3 regions of the Streptomyces sp. STAM6 genome follow, and region 3 is predicted to be linked to each of the others. Evidence: riboswitches for the same ligand, from Rfam matches in the RefSeq annotation. Region 3 holds a riboswitch; each other region holds the start of a gene.
What was found. A riboswitch is a leader RNA that binds a small molecule or an ion and turns the genes downstream of it on or off. The one in region 3 is predicted to bind cyclic di-AMP.
Positions count from the first base shown of each region.

Region 1: another riboswitch for cyclic di-AMP. It lies ahead of ACY34K_RS11060 (M23 family metallopeptidase); the one in region 3 lies ahead of ACY34K_RS14010 (C40 family peptidase).
Region 2: another riboswitch for cyclic di-AMP. It lies ahead of ACY34K_RS30695 (M23 family metallopeptidase); the one in region 3 lies ahead of ACY34K_RS14010 (C40 family peptidase).

Region 1 covers NZ_JBUEFZ010000006.1:173,064-179,773, reverse strand. The annotation lists gene ACY34K_RS11070 (M16 family metallopeptidase) at 1-1,012, shown strand, start outside; gene ACY34K_RS11065 (M16 family metallopeptidase) at 1,036-2,403, shown strand; cyclic di-AMP (ydaO/yuaA leader) riboswitch at 2,625-2,792, shown strand; gene ACY34K_RS11060 (M23 family metallopeptidase) at 2,805-3,587, shown strand; gene ACY34K_RS11055 (GntR family transcriptional regulator) at 3,880-4,578, shown strand; gene ACY34K_RS11050 (HPr family phosphocarrier protein) at 4,747-5,028, opposite strand; gene ACY34K_RS11045 (bifunctional acetate--CoA ligase family protein/GNAT family N-acetyltransferase) at 5,116-6,710, shown strand, end outside.
Region 2 covers NZ_JBUEFZ010000045.1:520-7,229, reverse strand. The annotation lists gene ACY34K_RS30710 (carboxymuconolactone decarboxylase family protein) at 1-74, shown strand, start outside; gene ACY34K_RS30705 (TetR/AcrR family transcriptional regulator) at 357-959, shown strand; gene ACY34K_RS30700 (SGNH/GDSL hydrolase family protein) at 969-1,763, opposite strand; gene ACY34K_RS30695 (M23 family metallopeptidase) at 1,946-2,839, opposite strand; cyclic di-AMP (ydaO/yuaA leader) riboswitch at 2,842-3,001, opposite strand; gene ACY34K_RS30690 (tyrosine-protein phosphatase) at 3,618-4,430, shown strand; gene ACY34K_RS30685 (DUF6126 family protein) at 4,449-4,601, opposite strand; gene ACY34K_RS30680 (XRE family transcriptional regulator) at 4,622-5,224, opposite strand; gene ACY34K_RS30675 (aspartate aminotransferase family protein) at 5,326-6,710, opposite strand, start outside; partial or broken gene ACY34K_RS30670 (transketolase C-terminal domain-containing protein) at 6,708-6,710, opposite strand, start outside.
Region 3 covers NZ_JBUEFZ010000009.1:113,572-120,281, reverse strand. The annotation lists gene ACY34K_RS14040 (8-amino-7-oxononanoate synthase) at 1-911, shown strand, start outside; gene ACY34K_RS14035 (DUF397 domain-containing protein) at 927-1,142, opposite strand; gene ACY34K_RS14030 (helix-turn-helix domain-containing protein) at 1,158-2,027, opposite strand; gene ACY34K_RS14025 (ATP-binding protein) at 2,284-2,733, shown strand; gene ACY34K_RS14020 (LysR family transcriptional regulator) at 2,781-3,674, opposite strand; gene ACY34K_RS14015 (LysE family translocator) at 3,777-4,409, shown strand; gene ACY34K_RS14010 (C40 family peptidase) at 4,644-5,120, opposite strand; cyclic di-AMP (ydaO/yuaA leader) riboswitch at 5,125-5,305, opposite strand; gene ACY34K_RS14005 (hypothetical protein) at 5,626-5,943, opposite strand; gene ACY34K_RS14000 (ATP-dependent Clp protease proteolytic subunit) at 6,082-6,705, opposite strand.

The DNA of each region.
Region 1 (6,710 bases), on a different contig from region 3:
GCTGGAGCTGGCGCTGTGGCTCGAGGCCGACCGGATGGGCTCGCTCCTCGCCGCGCTCGACGACGAGTCCATGGAGAACCAGCGGGACGTCGTCAAGAACGAGCGCCGCCAGCGGTACGACAATGTTCCCTACGGCACGGCGTTCGAGAAGCTGACCGCCCTGGCCTACCCCGAGGGTCACCCGTACCACCACACCCCGATCGGCTCCATGGCCGACCTGGACGCCGCCACCCTCGAGGACGCGCGGAACTTCTTCCGTACGTATTACGCGCCGAACAACGCCGTCCTGTCGGTCGTCGGCGACATCGACCCGAAGCAGACGCTCGCCTGGATCGAGAAGTACTTCGGCTCCATCCCCTCCCACGACGGCAAGCAGCCCCCGCGCGACGGCACCCTGCCCGACATCATCGGCGAGCAGCTGCGCGAGGTCGTCGAGGAGGAGGTCCCGGCCCGCGCGCTGATGGCCGCCTACCGGCTGCCGCACGACGGCACGCGCGAGTGTGACGCCGCCGACCTGGCCCTCACCGTCCTCGGCGGCGGCGAGTCGTCCCGCCTGCACAACCGTCTGGTCCGCCGCGACCGCACGGCCGTCGCGGCCGGCTTCGGTCTGCTGCGGCTGGCGGGGGCGCCGTCCCTGGGCTGGCTGGACGTGAAGACGTCCGGCGGCGTCGAGGTGCCGGACATCGAGGCCGCGGTCGACGAGGAGCTCGCCCGCTTCGCCGCCGAGGGGCCGACGGCCGAGGAGATGGAGCGCGCCCAGGCCCAGTTGGAACGCGAGTGGCTGGACCGGCTCGGCACGGTCGCGGGCCGCGCGGACGAACTGTGCCGGTTCGCCGTGCTGTTCGGCGACCCGCAGCTCGCCCTGACCGCCGTCCAGCGGGTGCTCGACATCACCGCCGAGGAGGTCCAGGCGGTCGCCCAGGCACGGCTGCGCCCCGACAACAGGGCGGTGCTGGTCTACGAGCCCGTGACCGCCGACCAGAACGACCAGGAAGAGGGTGCGGACCAGTGAGCGCCGCCGAGCCTTTGACGTCCATGGAGTTCCACCCGCAGCCGCAGCCCGGTGAGGCCAGGCCCTGGGCCTTCCCCGCCCCCGAGCGGAGCACCCTGGACAATGGCCTGACCGTGCTGCGCTGCCACCGCCCCGGCCAGCAGGTCGTCGCCGTGGAGATCTCCCTCGCCGCCCCGCTGGACGCCGAGCCGGAGGGCCTCGACGGCGTGGCCACCATCATGGCCCGGGCGCTGTCCGAGGGCACCGACAAGCACTCGGCCGAGGAGTTCGCCGCCGAGCTGGAGCGCTGCGGCGCCACGCTCGACGCGCACGCCGACCACCCCGGCGTACGGGTCTCCCTGGAGGTCCCGGTGTCCCGGCTGCGCAAGGCGCTCGGCCTGCTCGCCGAGGCACTGCGGGCGCCCGCCTTCGCCGACGGCGAGGTCGAGCGGCTGGTGCGCAACCGCCTCGACGAGATCCCGCACGAGATGGCGAACCCGTCCCGCCGCGCGGCCAAGCAGCTCTCCCAGGAGCTCTTCCCGGCGACGTCGCGCATGTCGCGCCCCCGCCAGGGCACCGAGGAGACCGTGGCGCGGATCGACTCCGCGGCCGTACGGGCCTTCTACGAGGCGCACGTCCGGCCCGCCACGGCCACCGCGGTGGTCGTCGGCGACCTGACGGGCGTCGACCTGGACGCGGTCCTGGCCGAGACCGTCGGTGACTGGACCGGCACCCCGGGCAAGCCGCTCGCCGTTCCGCCGGTCACCGCGGACGACACCGGCCGCGTGGTCATCGTCGACCGCCCCGGCGCGGTCCAGACCCAGCTGCTGATCGGCCGCGTCGGCGCCGACCGGCACGACCGCGTCTGGCCCGCACAGGTCCTCGGCACGTACTGCCTGGGCGGCACCCTCACCTCCCGCCTCGACCGCGTGCTGCGCGAGGAGAAGGGCTACACCTACGGCGTACGGGCCTTCGGCCAGGTGCTGCGTTCCGCTCCCGACGGCACGGGCGCCGCCATGCTCGCCATCAGCGGATCGGTCGACACGCCGAACACCGGCCCCGCGCTGGACGACCTGTGGAAGGTGCTGCGCACCCTCGCGGCGGAGGGCCTGACGGACACCGAGCGCGATGTGGCCGTGCAGAACCTGGTGGGGGTGGCACCGCTGAAGTACGAGACGGCCGCCTCCGTCGCCGCCACCCTCGCCGACCAGGTCGAGCAGCACCTTCCGGACGACTACCAGGCCGAGTTGTACGTCCGGCTGGCCGGGACCGGCACGGTGGAGGCCACCGCGGCGGTCGTCAGCGCCTTCCCGGTGGACCGTCTCGTCACGGTCCTCGTCGGTGACGCCGCTCAGATCAAGGAGCCGGTCGAGGCGCTCGGCATCGGTGAAGTGACCGTTGTCACGAGCTGATTGAGCCCGCCCCGGTCCGCGCGCCTCGCGCGGACCGGACACGGAACCCCGGCCTCCAGCAGGACGCCGGGGTTCCGTCGTATGTCCGGTTTGTTGGAGAGGCTGGGTGTCTGCCCTGTGGCGTGCGCTACAAAAACCCGTGTCTGTTTGGCGATTGAAAGATCTCCCGCTTAGCGTCATGTGCGCTGTCCGCCAGTTGCACGCGTCGCATCCGCGACATCGGACAGCGATCGCCGAGTCCCCGTCCGGCGCGAGCCTGGGGAGCCGGGGACCCACATCAAGTCCCCCGGGGTGAATCGGACGCCTTCGCCGGCCGGCGGAGGGGCCCGTAGGAGACCTTCCTGCTCCGAACCCGTCAGCTAACCCGGTAGGCGAGAGGGAAGGAAAGGACCAGCCACTTCATGGCGTTCACCCGTGCCACCGGGAAGCACCGTGCCCCGAGCCGTATGAGCCGCAAGAGCGCGCATGCCGCCGGCGTCGCGGCCATCGCCACCACCGGCGTCATCGGAACCCTCGCTTCCCCGGCGCTGGCCGCCGACACGGACACCCGCGCCCTCGAGGACACCGGTCTCAACCAGGCGGTCATCACCGACACCATCGCCGACCGGATCGACGCCCAGGCCGAGGCCCAGGAGCGCGAGGCCGAGGAGGCCGCCGCCCTGGCCCAGGCGCAGGCGAAGGCCGAGGCCGAGGCGAAGCGCAAGGCCGAGGCGCGCGTGAAGGCCGCCCGCGATGCCGAGGAGCGCGCCGCCCGCGAGGCCGAGCGCAAGCGCCTGAACTCCTTCACGTCCCCGGTCGCCGGCTCCTACGTCAGCACCGGCTACCAGACCGGCGGGGCCATGTGGTCCTCCGGCAGCCACACCGGCGTGGACTTCCACGCCGCGTCCGGCACCAAGGTCGTCGCCGTGGGCCTGGGCACCGTGGTGGAGGCCGGCTGGGGCGGCGCGTACGGCAACAACGTCGTGATCAAGATGCACGACGGCACGTACACCCAGTACGGTCACCTCTCCTCCATCAGCGTCTCGGTCGGCCAGACCGTCGAGCCGGGTCAGCAGATCGGCCTGTCGGGCTCGACCGGCAACTCCAGCGGTCCCCACCTCCACTTCGAGGCCCGCAGCGGCGCCGACTACGGCTCCGACATCGACCCCGTCGCGTACCTGCGCTCGCACGGCGTCAACGTCTGACCCCCGCTGCTCGAAGGCCCGCGTTCCGAAGGCCCCGGCTCCCGGCGAGCCGGGGCTTCGTCGTGCCGCCGGGCGGTCCTCCCCGGCCCCCGGCTGCCCCGGCGACCGCGTACGGCCGGTGGACGGGCGGTGGAGCGCCGGTGGACGGACGTGAGGCGGCCGGTACCGGCCAAAAGACATCCTTTATTTGCCAGTGGGCATCGGAATTCCGGGCGTACTGCAATAGAGTCACGAACAGGCGTCAAACGCTCGAGTTTCGCGCGGGTTAAGCGAATTGATGCGGAGGTTCGGTATGCGCATTCCAGCACACTCGGTGTGCACGGCGATCCGCGACGACATCGTCTCCGGTGTCTTCGCCCGGGGCAGCCGGCTCACCGAGGAACAGCTGGCGCGCCGCTACGGCGTCTCCCGCGTCCCGGTCCGCGAAGCCCTGCGCACCCTGGAGTCGGAGGGCTTCGTGACCACACGGCGGCACGCCGGTGCCTGCGTGGCCGAACCCACCGAACAGGAGGCCGTCGACCTGCTGGAGGTCCGTACGCTCCTGGAGCCGCTCGGCGCGGCACGCGCCGCCCAGCGCCGCACCGAGGCGCACCTCAAGGTGCTGCGTGGCCTGGTCAGGCTGGGGCAGGAGCGGGCCCGCCGAGACCAGGGGGAGGATCTGCGGGCGCTCGGCGGCTGGTTCCACGAGACGCTCGCCCAGGCGTGCGGCAGCCCCGGGCTGACCGCCCTGCTGACCCAGCTGAGGCACAAGATCGCCTGGATGTACACGGTGGAGCAGCCGGCCCGGCCGGTGGAGGCGTGGGCCGAGCACGGCGCGATCGTGGACGCGGTGGCACGCGGCGACGCGGAGCGGGCGCGGTCGCTCACCGCCCTGCACGCCGAGCGCTCCCTCGGCTCGCTGGTGCCGCGCCGGCCGGAGCGCCCCGAGCGGCTGACCCGTCGCGTGAGGACTTCGCAACATCCCGTAAACACCGCGGGTGCCCGCAATTAACAGCACGGCCGTATACAAAGAAGTGCTTTGTTTGCGGGGTCTGTCGAGGCTGCCCGAAAACAAAAATGAACAGCGTGCAGAAATCGGTGGAGCCGTATCACCCGGAATTCCGCGTGATACGGCTCCACCGATTTGCGCACCCTTGCGCGGAGAACCGCGTCGGGCTCGTCAGACGGTCTCGGGAAGCTCCTCGAGCCCCTCGGCGACCAGCTTCGCCAGGCGGTCCAGGGCGGCGTCCGCGCCCTCGGCGTCCGAAGCGAGCACGATCTCCTCGCCGCCCTGCGCGCCCAGGCCGAGCACCGCGAGCATCGAAGCGGCGTTCACCGGGTTGCCGTCGGCCTTGGCGATCGTCACGGGGACGCCGGAGGCCGTGGCGGCACGGACGAAGATCGAGGCGGGGCGGGCGTGCAGGCCCTCGGCCCAGCCGACGTTGACGCGGCGCTCAGCCATGGTGTTGCCCTTCGGTGCGAGGAGTTGTCTAGACCAGTCTCTCATGTTCTGCGGCGTGCTCCGGAGCCCGCACCGTACTCTGGCCCCATGCGGACCCCGCCGGATCAGTCGGAACACGTGTATCCCGATCACTGGGAGGCCGATGTGGTGCTGCGCGACGGCGGCACCGCGCGGATCAGGCCGATCACCACGGACGACGCCGAACGCCTGGTCAGCTTCTACGAGCAGGTCTCGGACGAGTCGAAGTACTACCGGTTCTTCGCACCCTACCCCCGGCTCTCGGCCAAGGACGTGCACCGCTTCACACACCACGACTACGTGGACCGGGTGGGCCTCGCGGCGACCGTCGGCGGCGAGTTCATCGCCACCGTCCGCTACGACCGGATCGACGCCCGGGGGCTGCCCGCCACCGCTCCCGCCGACGAGGCCGAGGTCGCCTTCCTGGTCCAGGACGCCCACCAGGGCAGGGGAGTCGCCTCCGCACTCCTGGAGCACATCGCGGCCGTCGCCCGCGAGCGGGGCATCCGGCGGTTCGCGGCCGAGGTGCTGCCGGCCAACACCAAGATGATCAAAGTGTTCACGGACGCCGGCTACACCCAGAAGCGCAGCTTCGAGGACGGCTCCGTCCGACTCCACCTCGACCTGGAGCCGACCGACCGGTCGCTGGCCGTCCAGCGCGCCCGGGAACAGCGGGCCGAGGCCCGCTCCGTGCAGCGGCTGCTCGCCCCCGGATCGGTCGCCGTGATCGGGGCCGGGCGCGCCCCTGGCGGCGTCGGACGCACCGTGCTGCGCAACCTGCTGGAAGCCGGTTTCACCGGCCGTACGTACGCCGTGAACCGCGCGCTGCCCGAGAACCGGGCCTCGCTCGACGGGGTCACCGCCTTCCGCTCGGTCGCCGACATCGGTGAGCCGGTCGACCTGGCCGTCGTCGCCGTGCCCGCCGAGAGCGTCCCCGATGTCGTCGCCGACTGCGGGGAACACGGCGTCCAGGGCCTCGTGGTCCTCTCCGCCGGATACGCCGAACAGGGCGCCGAGGGCCGCGCCCGCCAGCGCGAGCTGGTGCGCCAGGCCCGCTCGTACGGCATGCGCATCATCGGGCCCAACGCCTTCGGCATCATCAACACCGCCCCCGGCAGCCGGCTGAACGCCTCGCTCGCGCCGCACCCGCCCGCCACCGGCCGCATCGGACTGTTCACCCAGTCCGGCGCGATCGGCATCGCGCTGCTCGCCGGACTGCACCGGCGGGGCGCGGGCCTGTCGTCCTTCATCTCGTCCGGCAACCGCGCCGACGTCTCCGGCAACGACATCCTGCAGTACTGGTACGAGGACCCCGACACGGACGTCGTGCTGCTCTACCTCGAATCGATCGGCAACCCGCGCAAGTTCACCCGCCTGGCGCGCCGCACGGCCGCGGTGAAGCCGGTCGTCGTGGTCAAGGCCGCCCGGCACAGCGGCAGCGCCCCGCCCGGCCACGCCGTACCGGTCACCCGCATCCCGCACGCCACCGTCTCCGCCCTGCTGCGGCAGGCCGGAGTCATCCGCGTCGACACGGTCACCGAACTGGTCGACGCCGGACTGCTGCTGGCCGGACAGCCCCTTCCGGCCGGCCCCCGGGTGGCGATCCTCGGCAACTCCGAGTCACTCGGCCTGCTCACCTACGACGCGTGCCTGACCGAGGGCCT
Region 2 (6,710 bases), on a different contig from region 3:
GGTCCCGGATGAATGCCGCGCTGGGGCTGACCAGCCAGGGCTTCAAGGACCAGTGCGAGCTGCGACCGATCTGACGTGCGCGCGCCCCGGCGTCGGGAAGGGGCCGGCCCGCCTCCGCGCACGGCCCGGTCCGTGACCACCGCCGTCGCGGACGGGCCCGCCACGGCGCGATGCGCGCGGTCGGCCGCCGGGACGCCGGAGCGGCCGTGCGCGACGGTACGGCGCCGGGTGCGGCGGCGCGCTATCGTCACGGACCGACTGCCGGTGATCGCGGAGCGTTTCGGCTGGTACTGCGACCGGTACCGGACGGCCCCGGGGGAAGCCGGCGCTGGAATCGGCGGCACGAGGGGGACGACGTGGGCAGAGTGCGGTTGAGCGTGGCCGAGCGGCGTGAGGAGCTGCTGCGGGCCGCCGTCGAGCAGATCCAGCTCAGGGGCGTCGCGGCGGTGCGGATCGCCGATGTCGCCTCCGCGCTCGGAGTGAGCAACGCGCTGGTCCTGTACCACTTCTCGACCAAGGAGAAGCTCGTCGCGGCCGCTTTCTCGTACGCCGCAGAGGGCGATCTCACGCATCTGCGCAAGCTGCTGGGGCGCCGGACCGCGGCCACCCGCCGGCTCAGGTCCGCCGTGCGCTGGTACGCCCCCACCGGTCAGGCCAAGGGCTGGCGGCTGTGGATCGAGGGCTGGGCGGCGGGCTTGCGGGAGCCGGCGCTGCGGGATGTGGCGGGCGACCTCGACCGGCAGTGGAAGGCGGCACTGGCCGAGGTGATCGCCGAGGGCGCCGCGGCGGGCGAGTTCCGTTGCGCGGACCCCGCGGCGGCGGCCTGCCGGCTGACCGCCTTCCTGGACGGACTGGCCGTGCAGATGACCGCCTACGCGGGTTCGGTCTCCCACGCGACCATGCTGGAGTGGGCCGACGAGGCGCTCGACCGGGAGCTCGGCCTCGGGCGCCGCACCTGAACCGGTCCCCTACAGCGGCATCAGGTCCGGCCGCTTGGCCGAGACGTGGTCGCCGGACGATTCGCCGCGCAGCCGCCGGCCGATCCACGGCACGAGGTACTCGCGGGCCCAGTTGATGTCGTCACGGCGGACTTCGAGGGGGCCGCGCGGCGGCAGCGGTGGCCACGGCTGGTCGGGGTCGGCAGGGACGTCGACGCCGAGCACCTGGCCGGCGCGCAGCGCGACCCGGGTGTGGCCCTCGGCCGACAGGTGCAGCCGGTCGTCGTCCCAGGCCCGCCTGTCCTGCACGGTCTTGAGGGACCAGAGATCGAGCACCGGGCAGCCGTACCGGTCGGCGACGGCCCGCACATGGCCGTTGTACGTGGCGATCTTGCCGCGCAGATGACGCAGCACCGGCACGCCGCGGGTGTCGAAACCGGTCGTCACGAGCACGGTGCCGACGGCGGACGTCAGGTCGGCGACGGCCCGCTCGAACCGCTCGGCGACGTCGTCGGGGTCGCTGCCGGGCCGGATGATGTCGTTGCCGCCCGCGCAGAAGGTCACGAGGTCGGGGGCGAGTTCCTTCGCCCGGGGGACCTGTTCCTCGACGATCTGGTCGAGGAGCCTGCCACGCACCGCGAGGTTGGCGTACCGGAACGTCTCGGGATCGGTGAGCCGGTCGGCGAGCAGGACCGCGAGGCGGTCCGCCCAGCCGACGAACTGTCCGTCGGGACCGGGATCCCCGACGCCCTCGGTGAAGCTGTCACCGATCGCCGCGTACGACCCGAATACGTCACTGTCTCTGAATGTCGAATCGTCTGCCACGGGAGCACATCTTTCCCCTTCCGATGTGACCTACGCGACCGTAAGGAGGGGTTGACGTGGGGTGAGATACGCCACCGGTCAAGATTCGCCCAAGCCGGAATATGCCGCTGCCCGGCACGAGGTGCCGGGCAGCGGACGCACGCGGGACGCGTGCCGGAGCGTCAGAAGGGTCCCTGACGGACTCAGATGGAGACGCCGTGCTGACGCAGGTAGGCCAGCGGGTCGATGTCGGAGCCGTAGCCCGGACCGGTGCGGACCTCGAAGTGCAGGTGCGGACCGGAGGAGTTGCCGGTGGAGCCCGAGAGACCGATCTGCTCGCCGCCGCTCACGGTCTGCCCGGAGGAGACGGAGAGGGAGGAGAGGTGGGCGTACTGCGAGTAGTTGCCGTCGGCGTGCTTGATGACGACCTCGTTGCCGTACGCGCCGCTCCAGCCGGCGGAGACGACGGTGCCCGCGCCGATGGCCTTGACGCTGGTGCCGGAGGAGGCCGCGAAGTCGACACCGGTGTGGTAACCGGAGGACCACATGGAGCCGGAGGCGCGGTAGGGGGTGGTGACACCGGCGGAGACCGGGGCGGTGAAGCCGGAGCCGCTGGTCTCGGCGGCGGGCTTCGGCGCCGGGGCCTCGGCCTTGGCGGCGGAGCGCGAGGCGCGGGACTCGGTGCGGGTCGTGTCGGCCTTGGGCTTGGCGGGCGCCTTGGCGGTGGACTTGGCGCCCAGCGTGAGCTTCATGCCCGGCAGGATCAGGCCCGGGTCGTCACCGATGACCTTGCGGTTGTCCTTGTACAGCTTCTGCCAGCCGCCCTTGACGTTCTTGTTGTGGGCGATCTTGGCGAGGTAGTCGCCGGCGACCACGGTGTACATGCGGGGCGCGGCCTTGGCGGCGGTCTCGGGGGCGGCCTTCGCGGCGGCGACCACCGTCTGCGGAGAGACGGCCGGGGCGCTCTGGTCCGCGGCGTGGGCGCCGGTCGCGCCGAGCAGCGGGAGGGCAAGGGCGGCGCCGCCCGTTCCGGCGGCGACGAAACGACGAGTCAGCGGGCTGTTCTTGGGACGGCGGTGCTTACCCTTCGCGGGCATGACGAATTCCTCTCCGGCGCCTGCGAGGTGAGCTGTCGGGTTCGGGCTGGAGATGCCCGGCCGCGCGGTCGACGCGACTTAACCCCTAGCCGGCCCGCGAATTCCGGTTCCGGCGTACTACCTGGGTCCCCCGCTCCTGCCACACGTGGGTGGGTTATGAATTCCGGTCGGCGGCAGGATTCGGCTGGTCCGGCCGGATTGCGGCGACGTTAAGCGAGCCGGGTCCGCGGTAACAAGCCGTCGCGTGGAAAAGGCCATTTCCGTCCGAGATGCCGCCCGTAATTCCCGTCACCCTCCGTGGATTACGGATCATGAATTGCCGTTGTGGGCACCGGATTTGGGAGCGGCGCTTCGCCACGGACGGTCACCTTTATGACGCTGCTCACGCGGCCCGACCCATCTCCCTTTCTACCGGGGCACGTTAACCCTTACAGGCCAATACGGACAGAACCGTCATTCAGCTACTAGACCACTCAATGCATCCACGGTCGGGGTCGGCGAGCAAAACATGCTGAATCGGGACAGAAGCAGAGCCGCTCGACCGTGCCGCCCGAAAGCAGGTCTCAGCGACGGGGGCCGCCGCCGGGCGCGCCCGCCAGCCAGGGCCCCAGATGTGAACATCATCCAACAGGAACGAGCACCATGCGGCCGCTGACCATGGGCAGGGCAACGGATGTGCGACCCGCAGGGAGATGATTGCCTCACGCACCGGTGTCGTATCGTCGGAGCCGCGACATCGTCGGCGAGGACCGCCGACCGCAGACACGGAGGAGCCGCCGTGACGCAGCAGCTGCCGCAGATCTCGTCGACCGAACCCCAGCTGACCGGTGTGCGCAACTTCCGTGACGTGGGCGGCCTTCCCACCGTGGACGGCCGGCGGGTCCGTCACGGCCTGCTCTTCCGCAGCGGCCACCTCGCCCACGCGACGGGCGAGGACGCGGCCTTCCTCTCCTCGCTCGGTCTGCACACGATCTTCGACTTCCGCAACGCCGCCGACCAGAAACTGGAGGGCCCGGACGTCGCCCTGCCCGGTGTGCGGAACGTGAACATCCCGCTCTCGGACCCGGCGGACGGCGCGGAATTCTGGCGGATGGTGCGCGAAGGCGATCTTGAGCAGCTGCGCGGGATCCTCGCCGACGGCAAGGGGGCCGGGCGGATGACGGCCGCGTACCGCGCGATCATCAAGGACCGCACCGCCGAGCACAGCCGGGTGCTGCACGCCCTCGCGGCGGACAGCGTCCCGGCGCTGCTGCACTGCGCGGCGGGCAAGGACCGCGCGGGGCTGTCGATCGCGGTGGCGCTGCTGGCGGTCGGTGTGGAGCGCGAGGCGATCGAGGAGGACTACCTCAAGTCCAACGACCCGCACCGCCGCTACAAGGTGCACCGCGCCGACTCCTCGCCCGCCGGCATGTCGCCCGAGGTGATGGAGCTGCTCAGTCCCCTCTTCGACGCGCGCCGCGAGTACCTGGCGACGGCCTTCTCGACCATCGAGGAGACCTGGGGCAGCACGGAGCGGTACTTCTCCGAGGGCCTGCGGCTCTCGCCCGAGACCCGCGAGCGGCTGCGCGACCGCCTGCTCGACGAGGGCTGAGCCCCGCGCGGCGGGTGGCTACTGGTTCTGGCCCCCGAGCAGGAACAGCAGATAGAGGAAGGCCGCGACGAGGTGGCCCGCCACGAGATAGGCGAAGAGCCTGACGGCCAGCCCGAGAGGGAATTTCCGCTCTTCGCCCTCGGCGGACTTCGAGGCCGGGTTCTGGGACATGACGGACAACCTCCGGGGAGTCAGCGCCGAGGGGCGGGCGCGCCGAGGCAGAGCTCCTCGGCGGGGCTCTGGACAAGGGTGTGTACGAAGAGGAGCTCGGCACCGCCCCGGGTGGCGGCGGCGATGCGGTGCGGGGTCAGCGAGTCGAAATGCGCGCTGTCGCCCGGATCGAGGAGGTGCACCGCGTCCCCCAGGGTCAGGCGCACCCGGCCGCCCAGGACGTACAGCCACTCCTCCCCGGGGTGCACGCGCACAAGGTCGGCCGGGGTGGCGTGGGGGACGTGGACGCGCAGGGCCTGCATGGCCCGGCCGGGTCCGCCCGCCTGGTGGTAGACCCAGCCGTCGGCCTCGGCGGGCTCGGCACGGTCGGCCCGGACGATCGGGTCGTGCTCCGGCGGCACCTCACCGAGCAGCTCGGACACCGTCGTACCGTAGATACGGGCGAGCCCCAGCAGCATCGGCAGCGAGGGCTGCCGGCGGCCGGTCTCCAGCCGGGAGAGGTGGGCCGGGGAGAGTCCGGCGCGCTGGGCGGCGGCCTCGAGGGTGAGCCCGCGGCGGCGGCGCAGCGCGCGCAGCCGGGGAGCGACGTCCGGCAGCGTGTCCCCGGAGGAGTCCGTGGTCATGCCTCTATTGCGCCAGCCCTTTTCCCGTGAGGCAAATTTATTGCCCCAGAGGCAAAGAGTCGTACCCGGTGGTCCTCGCGGGATCCCCGCGCATGCTCCGCTCAGCGGTTGGCGACCGCCTGCTTGACCAGCGTCCTCCCGAAGTCCCACAGGAGCCCGCCCCCGGTGTGCGCCTCGTCCATGACGGCGGTGAACGCCGTCACGAAGCGGTCGACCTCCCGTTCGCCGATGATCAGCGGAGGGATCAGTTTGATGACTTCCATGTGGTCCCCGGAGACCTGGGTCAGGATGCGGTGCCGCTGCAGGAGCGGCACGACCACCATCTGTGCGAAGAGCCCCTTGCGGGCCGCCTGGAGCATCGTCCAGCGGCCCCGCAGGGCGAGCGACGACGGCCGGCCGAACTCGATCCCGATCATCAGTCCGCGGCCCCGCACCTCGTGCAGCAGCTCGTAGCGGTCCACCAGCGCCGCGAGCCGCGACTTCAGCAGCTCTCCGGTGCTCCTGGCGTTCGCCACGATCTCCTCGTCCTCCAGCACCGTCAGGACCGCGAGCCCCGCGGCCATCGCCTGGGCGTTGGACCCGAAGCTGGCCGAGTGGACGAGCACCCGGTCCATGGAGGAGTACACCTTCTTGAAGATCCAGTCCTTGCCGAGGGTGGCGCCGACGGGGACATAGCCGCCGGACAGCGCCTTGGCGACGCACACGAGGTCCGGCTCGACGCCGTCCTCGTGCTGGTACGCGTAGAAGTCGCCGGTCCGGCCGAGGCCGGTCTGCACCTCGTCGGCGATGAGCAGCGCCTTGTGCCGGCGCAGCAGCTGCTGGGCGGCCGGCAGGAACCCGGGCGGTGCCTCGTGGACGCCCTTGCCCTGGACGGGTTCGACCACGAAGGCGGCGACATCGCCGCGCTGCAGTTCGCACTCCAGGGCCGCGAGGTCGCCGAGCGGGATCGCGGTGTCCGGGAGCAGCGGCGCGAAGCCGTCGCGGAACCCGCGTTCGCCGTTCACCGAGAGCGACCCGGTGGTCAGCCCGTGGAACGCGTGCGCGCAGTACAGGACCCTGGGTCTCCCCGTGGCGTACCGGGCGAACTTCAGCGCCGCCTCGACGGCTTCCGTGCCGCTGTTGCCGAAGAACACCCGGTCCAGGTGCGGCGAGTGCGCGAGCAGCTTCTCGGCGAGCAGTCCGGGCAGCGGCTGGCAGTCGAAGCGGGTGAGGTCGGCGAGCTGGGCGTCGAGGACGTCGTGCAGCGCCTTGCGGACGACGGGATGGTGCCGGCCGAGGCCCATCACCCCGAACCCGGCGAGCATGTCGAGGTAGTCGTCCCCGTCGGCGTCCCAGAAGTAGGCCCCCTCGGCGCGCTCGTAGACCTTGTCGAAGCCGATGGTGCGGAGCATGCGCGGCAGCTGGTGGTTGAGGTGTCTGGCGTGCAGTTCGTAGCGCTCCGCGCCGCGCTCGGCGAGCAGCGCCGCCAGGTCGAACTCCTTGGTCA
Region 3 (6,710 bases):
ACACCGAGCTCGAGCGCGAGCTCGCCGCGTTCTGCGGCTTCGAGGCGGCGCTCGTGTTCTCCTCCGGATACGCGGCGAACCTCGCCGCCCTGACCGCGCTCGGCGCCCGGGACTCCCTCATCGTCTCGGACGCCGGCAACCACGCCTCGATCGTGGACGGCTGCCGGCTCGCGCGCGCCGAGACCACCGTCGTCCCGCACGCCGACCCCGAGGCCGTCGCCAAGACCCTGGACGCGCACCCCGGCCGCCGGGCCCTCGCGGTCACGGACTCCGTCTTCTCGGTGGACGGCGACGCGGCCCCGTTGAACGAACTCGCCGAAGTGTGCCGTGCGCACGGCGCGGCGCTGGTCGTCGACGACGCCCACGGCCTGGGCGTCCTCGGTGACGGCGGGCGCGGCGCGCTGGACGAGGCAGGACTCGCCGGCGGCGGCGACATCGTCACCACGGTCACCCTCTCCAAGTCCCTGGGCAGCCAGGGCGGAGCGGTCCTGGGCCCGGCCCGGGTCATCGACCATCTGGTGAACGCGGCCCGCACCTTCATCTTCGACACCGGCCTCGCGCCCGCGGCGGCGGGCGCCGCGCTGGAGAGCCTGCGGCTGCTGCGCCGGGAGCCCGGGCTCGCCGGCCGCGCGCGCACCGTCGCGACCACCCTGCACCGCCGGCTCACCGCCGCCGGACTGACCGCCGTACGACCGGACGCCGCCGTGGTCTCCGTGCGCGCCCCCTCGCCGGAACAGGCCGTGCGGTGGGCCGCGGACTGCCGCGCCGAAGGGCTCGCCGTCGGCTGCTTCCGGCCGCCGTCGGTACCGGACGGCATCTCGCGCCTGCGGCTCACCGCGCGGGCCGACCTGACCGCCGATCAGGTCGAGACGGCGGTCGCCACCATTCTCCGCACGGCCCCGGCCGGCTGACGCTCCGGCCGGCCGTCAGCCGGCCGGTTCGTGGCGGAGGTCCGCTATGAAGGACGACCAGGCCGCCCCGGAGAACCGCAACGGCGGCCGGGTGACGTCCTTGGAGTCCCGGACGGCGAGCCGGCCGGTGTCGAGGAGGGCGGCCTCGACACAATTGTTCATGCCCACGCTGCGGCTGCTGCGCCGCCACCGAAGGCCGTCGTCCCGCTGCTGTGCGAGGTAAGCAGACATGTGGGGTGCCTCTCCCTACGCGCCGTCACCGATCCCGGCGATGAGTTCCGCGGAGTCCTCGGGCGACAGGGCGTGCGCCTGCATCGTACGGAAAGCGGCGCTGTACGCCTCGAGGTCTTCCGTCCGTTCGAGGTAGAGGCTACTCGTCAAGTGGTCGAGAACAACCACATCCAGATCAGAAATGTTCGGAAAGGAGAAGATAACGAAAGGGCCGGAGAGGCCGACGTAGCCGCCCATCGCGAACGGCAGCACCTGCAACCGCACGTGCGGCAGGGCGGCGAGTTCCACCAGCCGCCGCAGTTGGGCCCGCATCACCACCGGACCGCCCACCTCCCGCCGCAGCACCGCCTCGTCGAGCACGGCGTCCAGCCGCAACGGCGGTTCCGCGCACAGCACTTCCTGACGGGCCATCCGCACCCGCACCAACGAGTCGACCGTGGACGCCGGAAGCCCGTCGAGCGCGGCCCGGGTCACCGCCCGCGCGTAGTCGGGCGTCTGCAACAGCCCCGGCACGACCGACGTCTCCAGCGTCCGCGCCGCGCACGCCTGCGACTCCAGACTGATGAAGTCCCGGTACTGCTGCGGGATCACACCACGGTAGGCGTGCCACCACCCGGATCCCCCGCCGTCGGCCGCCGCACCCGCGAGCGCCTCCAACAGCGCCCGCAGCCGGGGGTCCCGGACACCGTAGGCATCGAGCAGCAGCGTCACATCCGCGCCCGTGACGCCGCTGGCTCCCGTCTCGATCCGGCTCACCTTCGACTGGTGCCAGCCGACCAGCCGTGCGGCGTCGCCGCTGGTGAGTCCGGCGGCGAGGCGCAACCCGCGCAACTCCTCGCCCAGTTTGCGCCGACGGACCGCCGGTCCGTGTCGCGTGCCCCGCATGACCGCCGCCTCCTTCCGTCCTCGCCGTCCCTCCTCGGCGATTCCCCCGGCCAACCCCTCAGTTTGCTCGCGAAATCCGGTCTCCCGTCGCAGAGTTCACCGCTTCGAGCGACAGATATATGCATATCTTGGTGGATCGCTCCCCTCAGGGGCGGCATGAGTGGCAGTCTGGCGCGGAGCACAATCCGAGGCCGTCCTCGCAAAGCATCCGCTACGTGTCGCAGACCGGCCCCGGTGGGAAAGGGACAGCGTCGCCATGGCAGACCACCAGGAAGCATCCGTCACTCTGCCGAGCGATCCCGCCTCGGTCTCCGTGGCCCGCAGATACGTGGCCGACGTGCTCGCCGAGTGGGGCCTGCCCGACGAGGCACCGGCCGCGGACACGGTCCGGCTGATCGTCTCGGAGCTCGCCACCAACGCCGTCCAGCACACCTTCGGGCAGTCGCCCACCTTCACGGTGGACGTCCGGCTCGAACGCGACGAACGGCTGCGCATCGGCGTCACCGACAGCCATCCGCGCTGGCCGCAGCGCCTGCCCGCCGCGGTGCAGCAGGACAACGGCCGCGGCATGGTCATCATCCGCTGGCTCACCGCCGAATGCGGTGGCCGACTCTCCGTCACCCCGACCCCCGACGGAGGCAAGACGGTCTGGATCGCGCTGCCCTGGACGCTCCCCGTGCAGAACCAGGGCGCCTACCCGACCTGACCGCGGCCCGACCGGTCCCGAAATCGCCGCGCGGAGCAGTCGCGGGCCTACAGAGGCTGCCCCGACCCCGCCCGGCCGAAGCCACCCCGCAGCAGCGCGCGCAGTGACTGGGCGGCCGGGCCGGAATCGTCGCCCCGGTGCGCCACCGAGATCGTCCGGCGGAACGCCGCCGGTTCCAGAGCCCGCACGCCCAGCGGCGCCGGCTCCATCGCCGCCACCATCTCCGGCACCACCGCCACCCCGAGCCCCGCGCTGACCAGCGCACACACCAGGGCGTACCCCGGGGACTCGCACACCACCGCAGGTGTCGCCCCCGCATCGCGCAGCGCACCCTCCACACCCCGGCGCGGCGGGTGGGCCGGCGCGCTGCTGATCAGCGGCTGACCCGCCAGCTCCGCGACCGGCAGCCGCCCCGAGCCCTCGGCCAGGACATGCCCCGGTGCCGTGACCAGGACCAGCTCCTCCACCAGCAGGGGCTCCAGCACCACCCCCGTGGGCGGCGGCTCGGCTCCGGCCGGCTCGTAGACATGGGTCAGCGCGAGATCGACCTCACCCGCGGCCACCGCCGCCACCCCTCGCGGCGGCTCGTACTCGGTGACCGCCGGCTCCACGTCCGGGTGCGCCCGCCGGAACGCGCTCAGCACCGGCGGCAGCAAATGGATGCCCACCGTGGTGAACGTCCCGACCCGGAGCCGGCCGCCCGTCAGCCCGTGCAGCAGGGCCAGCTCGTGCCGCGCCCGCTCCATCTCGTCCAGGACCCGGCGGGCCCGCGCCACCAGCACCTCGCCCGCGGCCGTCAGCCGCGCGCCCCGATGGTGCCGGACCAGCAGGGACGCACCCGCCTCCCGCTCCAGTTTGGCCAGCTGCTGGGAGAGTGCCGGCGGCGTGTAGCCCAGCCGTGCGGCCGCCCGCGTGATCGAACCGGCCTCCGCGACCGCCACCAGCGCGGCCAGTCGAATGGGGTCGTACGTTAAGCATCCCTTTAGGCAGACCCACAAGATTGCACGTACACGCTCATACCCGTTACGCAGCAGGCTGAGCCCATGGACGCACAGCTGATCGCCTTCATCGGTGTCGCCGCGGGCATGGTCGCCGTGCCGGGCGCCGACTTCACCGTCGTCGTACGCAACGCGATGTCCTCCCGCCGCGCCGGAGTCGCCTGCGCCGTCGGTGTCGCGGGCGGACTGCTCGTGCACACCGCCCTCGCCGTCGCGGGGCTCGCGGCCGTCCTGGTGGCCGTGCCCGTCCTGTACCGGACTCTGCAGATCGCCGGCGGCGTGTACGTCCTCTGGCTCGGCGTCCAGGCGCTGCGCGGGGCCCTCAGGGCGGCGCCGGACGAGGAGGAGCCCGCCGGGGAGGCCGGCCCGGGGGCGGGCCGCAGCCTGCGTCAGGGCTTCCTGACCAATGTCCTCAACCCCAAGGCGCCGGTCCTCTTCCTGAGCCTGCTGCCGCAGTTCGTGCCGGAGGGGGCGGCCGTGCTGCCGCGCACCCTGCTCCTGGCCCTGATCGTGGTCGTCCTCGCGCTGATCTGGTTCCCGGCCGTCGCGCTGCTGGTGGACCGGCTCGGGCGGTGGCTGCGCCGGCCGCGCACCGCCCGTACCGTGCGAGGAGTCACGGGCGGCGGGCTCGCCGCGCTGGGTGTGTCCCTGCTGGTGGCCCCGGCCGCCGGGCCCTGACGACGGTCCGGCGGCGCACGCGGTACGGGGCCGGCGCCGGACACTCCGGATGTGCCCGGAGGCGCGCCCCTGTACCGCGGCTCATGTCGTGGCCTTCAAGGGCTCGGTTCACCTCCGGGGCGCCTGTCGCCGGTGTCGACGGTCGATCGTGCCCAGGTCGCTCGTTCCTCGCGACCCTCCGCGCGTTCTCCCGTTCGGCACCGTCGCGCCCCTTCGGCTCACTCGCCCGGTACGTCAGCGCACGCGCCCGTACCAGACCGACTTCGACCAGATCTTTTCGAGCTTCACCACGGAGCCGGTCTTGGGCGAGTGCCAGATCTTGTTGTTACCCGCGTAGATCCCGACGTGGTAGACGCTGCTGCCACGATGGAAGAACACGAGGTCGCCCTTCTGCCGGTTCGACGCCGAGATGTGGCGCGTCTTGTTGTACTGCTGCTGGGCGGTGCGGGGCAGCGCCTTGCCGGCCTTCTTGTACGAGTAGAGCGTGAGGCCCGAGCAGTCGAACCGGTTGGGGCCCGTCGCGCCGTACTTGTAGGGCGCGCCCTTCTTGGACGCGGCCACGTTCAGGGCCTTCGTCGCGTGCGCCGGGGCGGCGTGGGCCTCCGGCACGGCGCCGGGCGCCAGCACCGGCCCGCCGACGGCGGCGAGAGTGAGTGCCGAGACGGCACCGGCTCGGGACAGCAGAGACGGGACATGAATCTGCGCGTTCATGGCGCAACCCTTCGTCAGCCGCCTGTGAAGGATGACCTGTCGGGTTCGGGCTGGCGAAGTTGCCCGGCCGCTGACGCGGCTTCACCCCAAGGGCGACCGACCGGACGAACATCGTTCGGTCACCCGTACTGCCTGGGTCCTCCACTCCTGCCGATCCACTCCTGTCGACCAGGCATCCGGACGGCGGCAGGACTCGGCGTCCGCCCGGACCGCCCCGCCGCGGTGGCGGGGGCTTGTCGTCGACACGGATCTTGACCCATGAATTGACGAAATTCCGAGTCGAAACGGCCTTATGTGAGGCTCCTCACGACTGATCCGTTCGGGTGGACAGGGTCGTTTTGGAGCCCGGCCGTGGCGAAGGGGTGATCCCCGCACCAGGGGCGGAACCTGATATTCCGCCAGATGAGTAGTCCAGGAGCGCAACTCGCGTCGTACGAAATTCGTCCATATACATACGCTGAACGGGGGAGCGTTTCTCGTACTCCTGAGCCCATCCGGGCGAGGCCTACGTCGGTCCCACATCTCGATTGTGAGGGACCGTCACGCGACCCGCGCGCCGCTCGCCGTCAAGGACCCGGAGCGCTCGCGCCAGCGTATGAGCATGCACTTCGCTCTCGCCGCGCTCGTGCATCAGCGTCAGCGCGTCGCGCAGCGCCGTCGCGCGCCCGACCAGGGCCTGGGCCGCGCGCAGGGCCCCGTAGGTGTGGCTGGAGCGCGCCGGATTGATCCGCCCCAGCAGATCGACGACTTCCAGGTAGCTGTCGACGAACGCGCCCTCGGCTCGGGTCAGGGCGGGCAGCGGAGGTGGTTCCGGTGGCAGCATGCGGGCACCCTTCCTCGTGCGCCCCGTGGGCCGGGGGCTCGGTGGTCGCTGTCCGGTGGGTGGTGCGCTTGTGGTGCGGCAGGCGCCCTTCTTCGGCAGGGGGTCGTCCTTCGGCGCCGGCCCGTGGGCGGCCGACGCTCATGCCTTGCGGTTCTTGCGGCTGGGGATGACGTGGTCCACCAGGCCGTACGCCCTCGCGCCGACCGCGTCGAAGACCGTGTCGCGCTCGATGTCGGCGTCGATCCGCTCGCGGGTCTGCCCGGTGTGGCGTACGAGCATATCGGCGAGTTGCTCCCGCAGTCGCAACAACTCCGCCGCCTGGATGTCCAGATCGCTCGGCACTCCTCGCAACGGCTCGTCGACGGAGGGCTGCTGGAGGATCACGCGTGCTCCGGGCAGTGCGAGTCGCTTGCCGGGTGTGCCGGCGGCGAGGAGAGCGGCCGCGCCCGCACTCGCCTGGCCGATGCAGGTCGTCTCCACCTCGCAGGTGATCACCTGCATCGTGTCGTAGATCGCGGACATCGCGCTGAGCGAGCCGCCGGGGGAGTTGATGTAGAGCGAGATGTCCCGGTCCGGCGCGGCGTACTCAAGATGGAGTAACTGCGCGATCACGTCGTTGGCGGCGGTGTCGTCGACCTGGGTGCCGAGGAAGACGATCCGCTCCTCCAGCAGCTTGGAGTAGGGGTCGAGAGTCCGGGTCCCGGAGCCGGTGCGCTCCGTGAACTCCGGAAGGACGTAGCGGGCGGCGGGGTCGTGGGGCATGACGA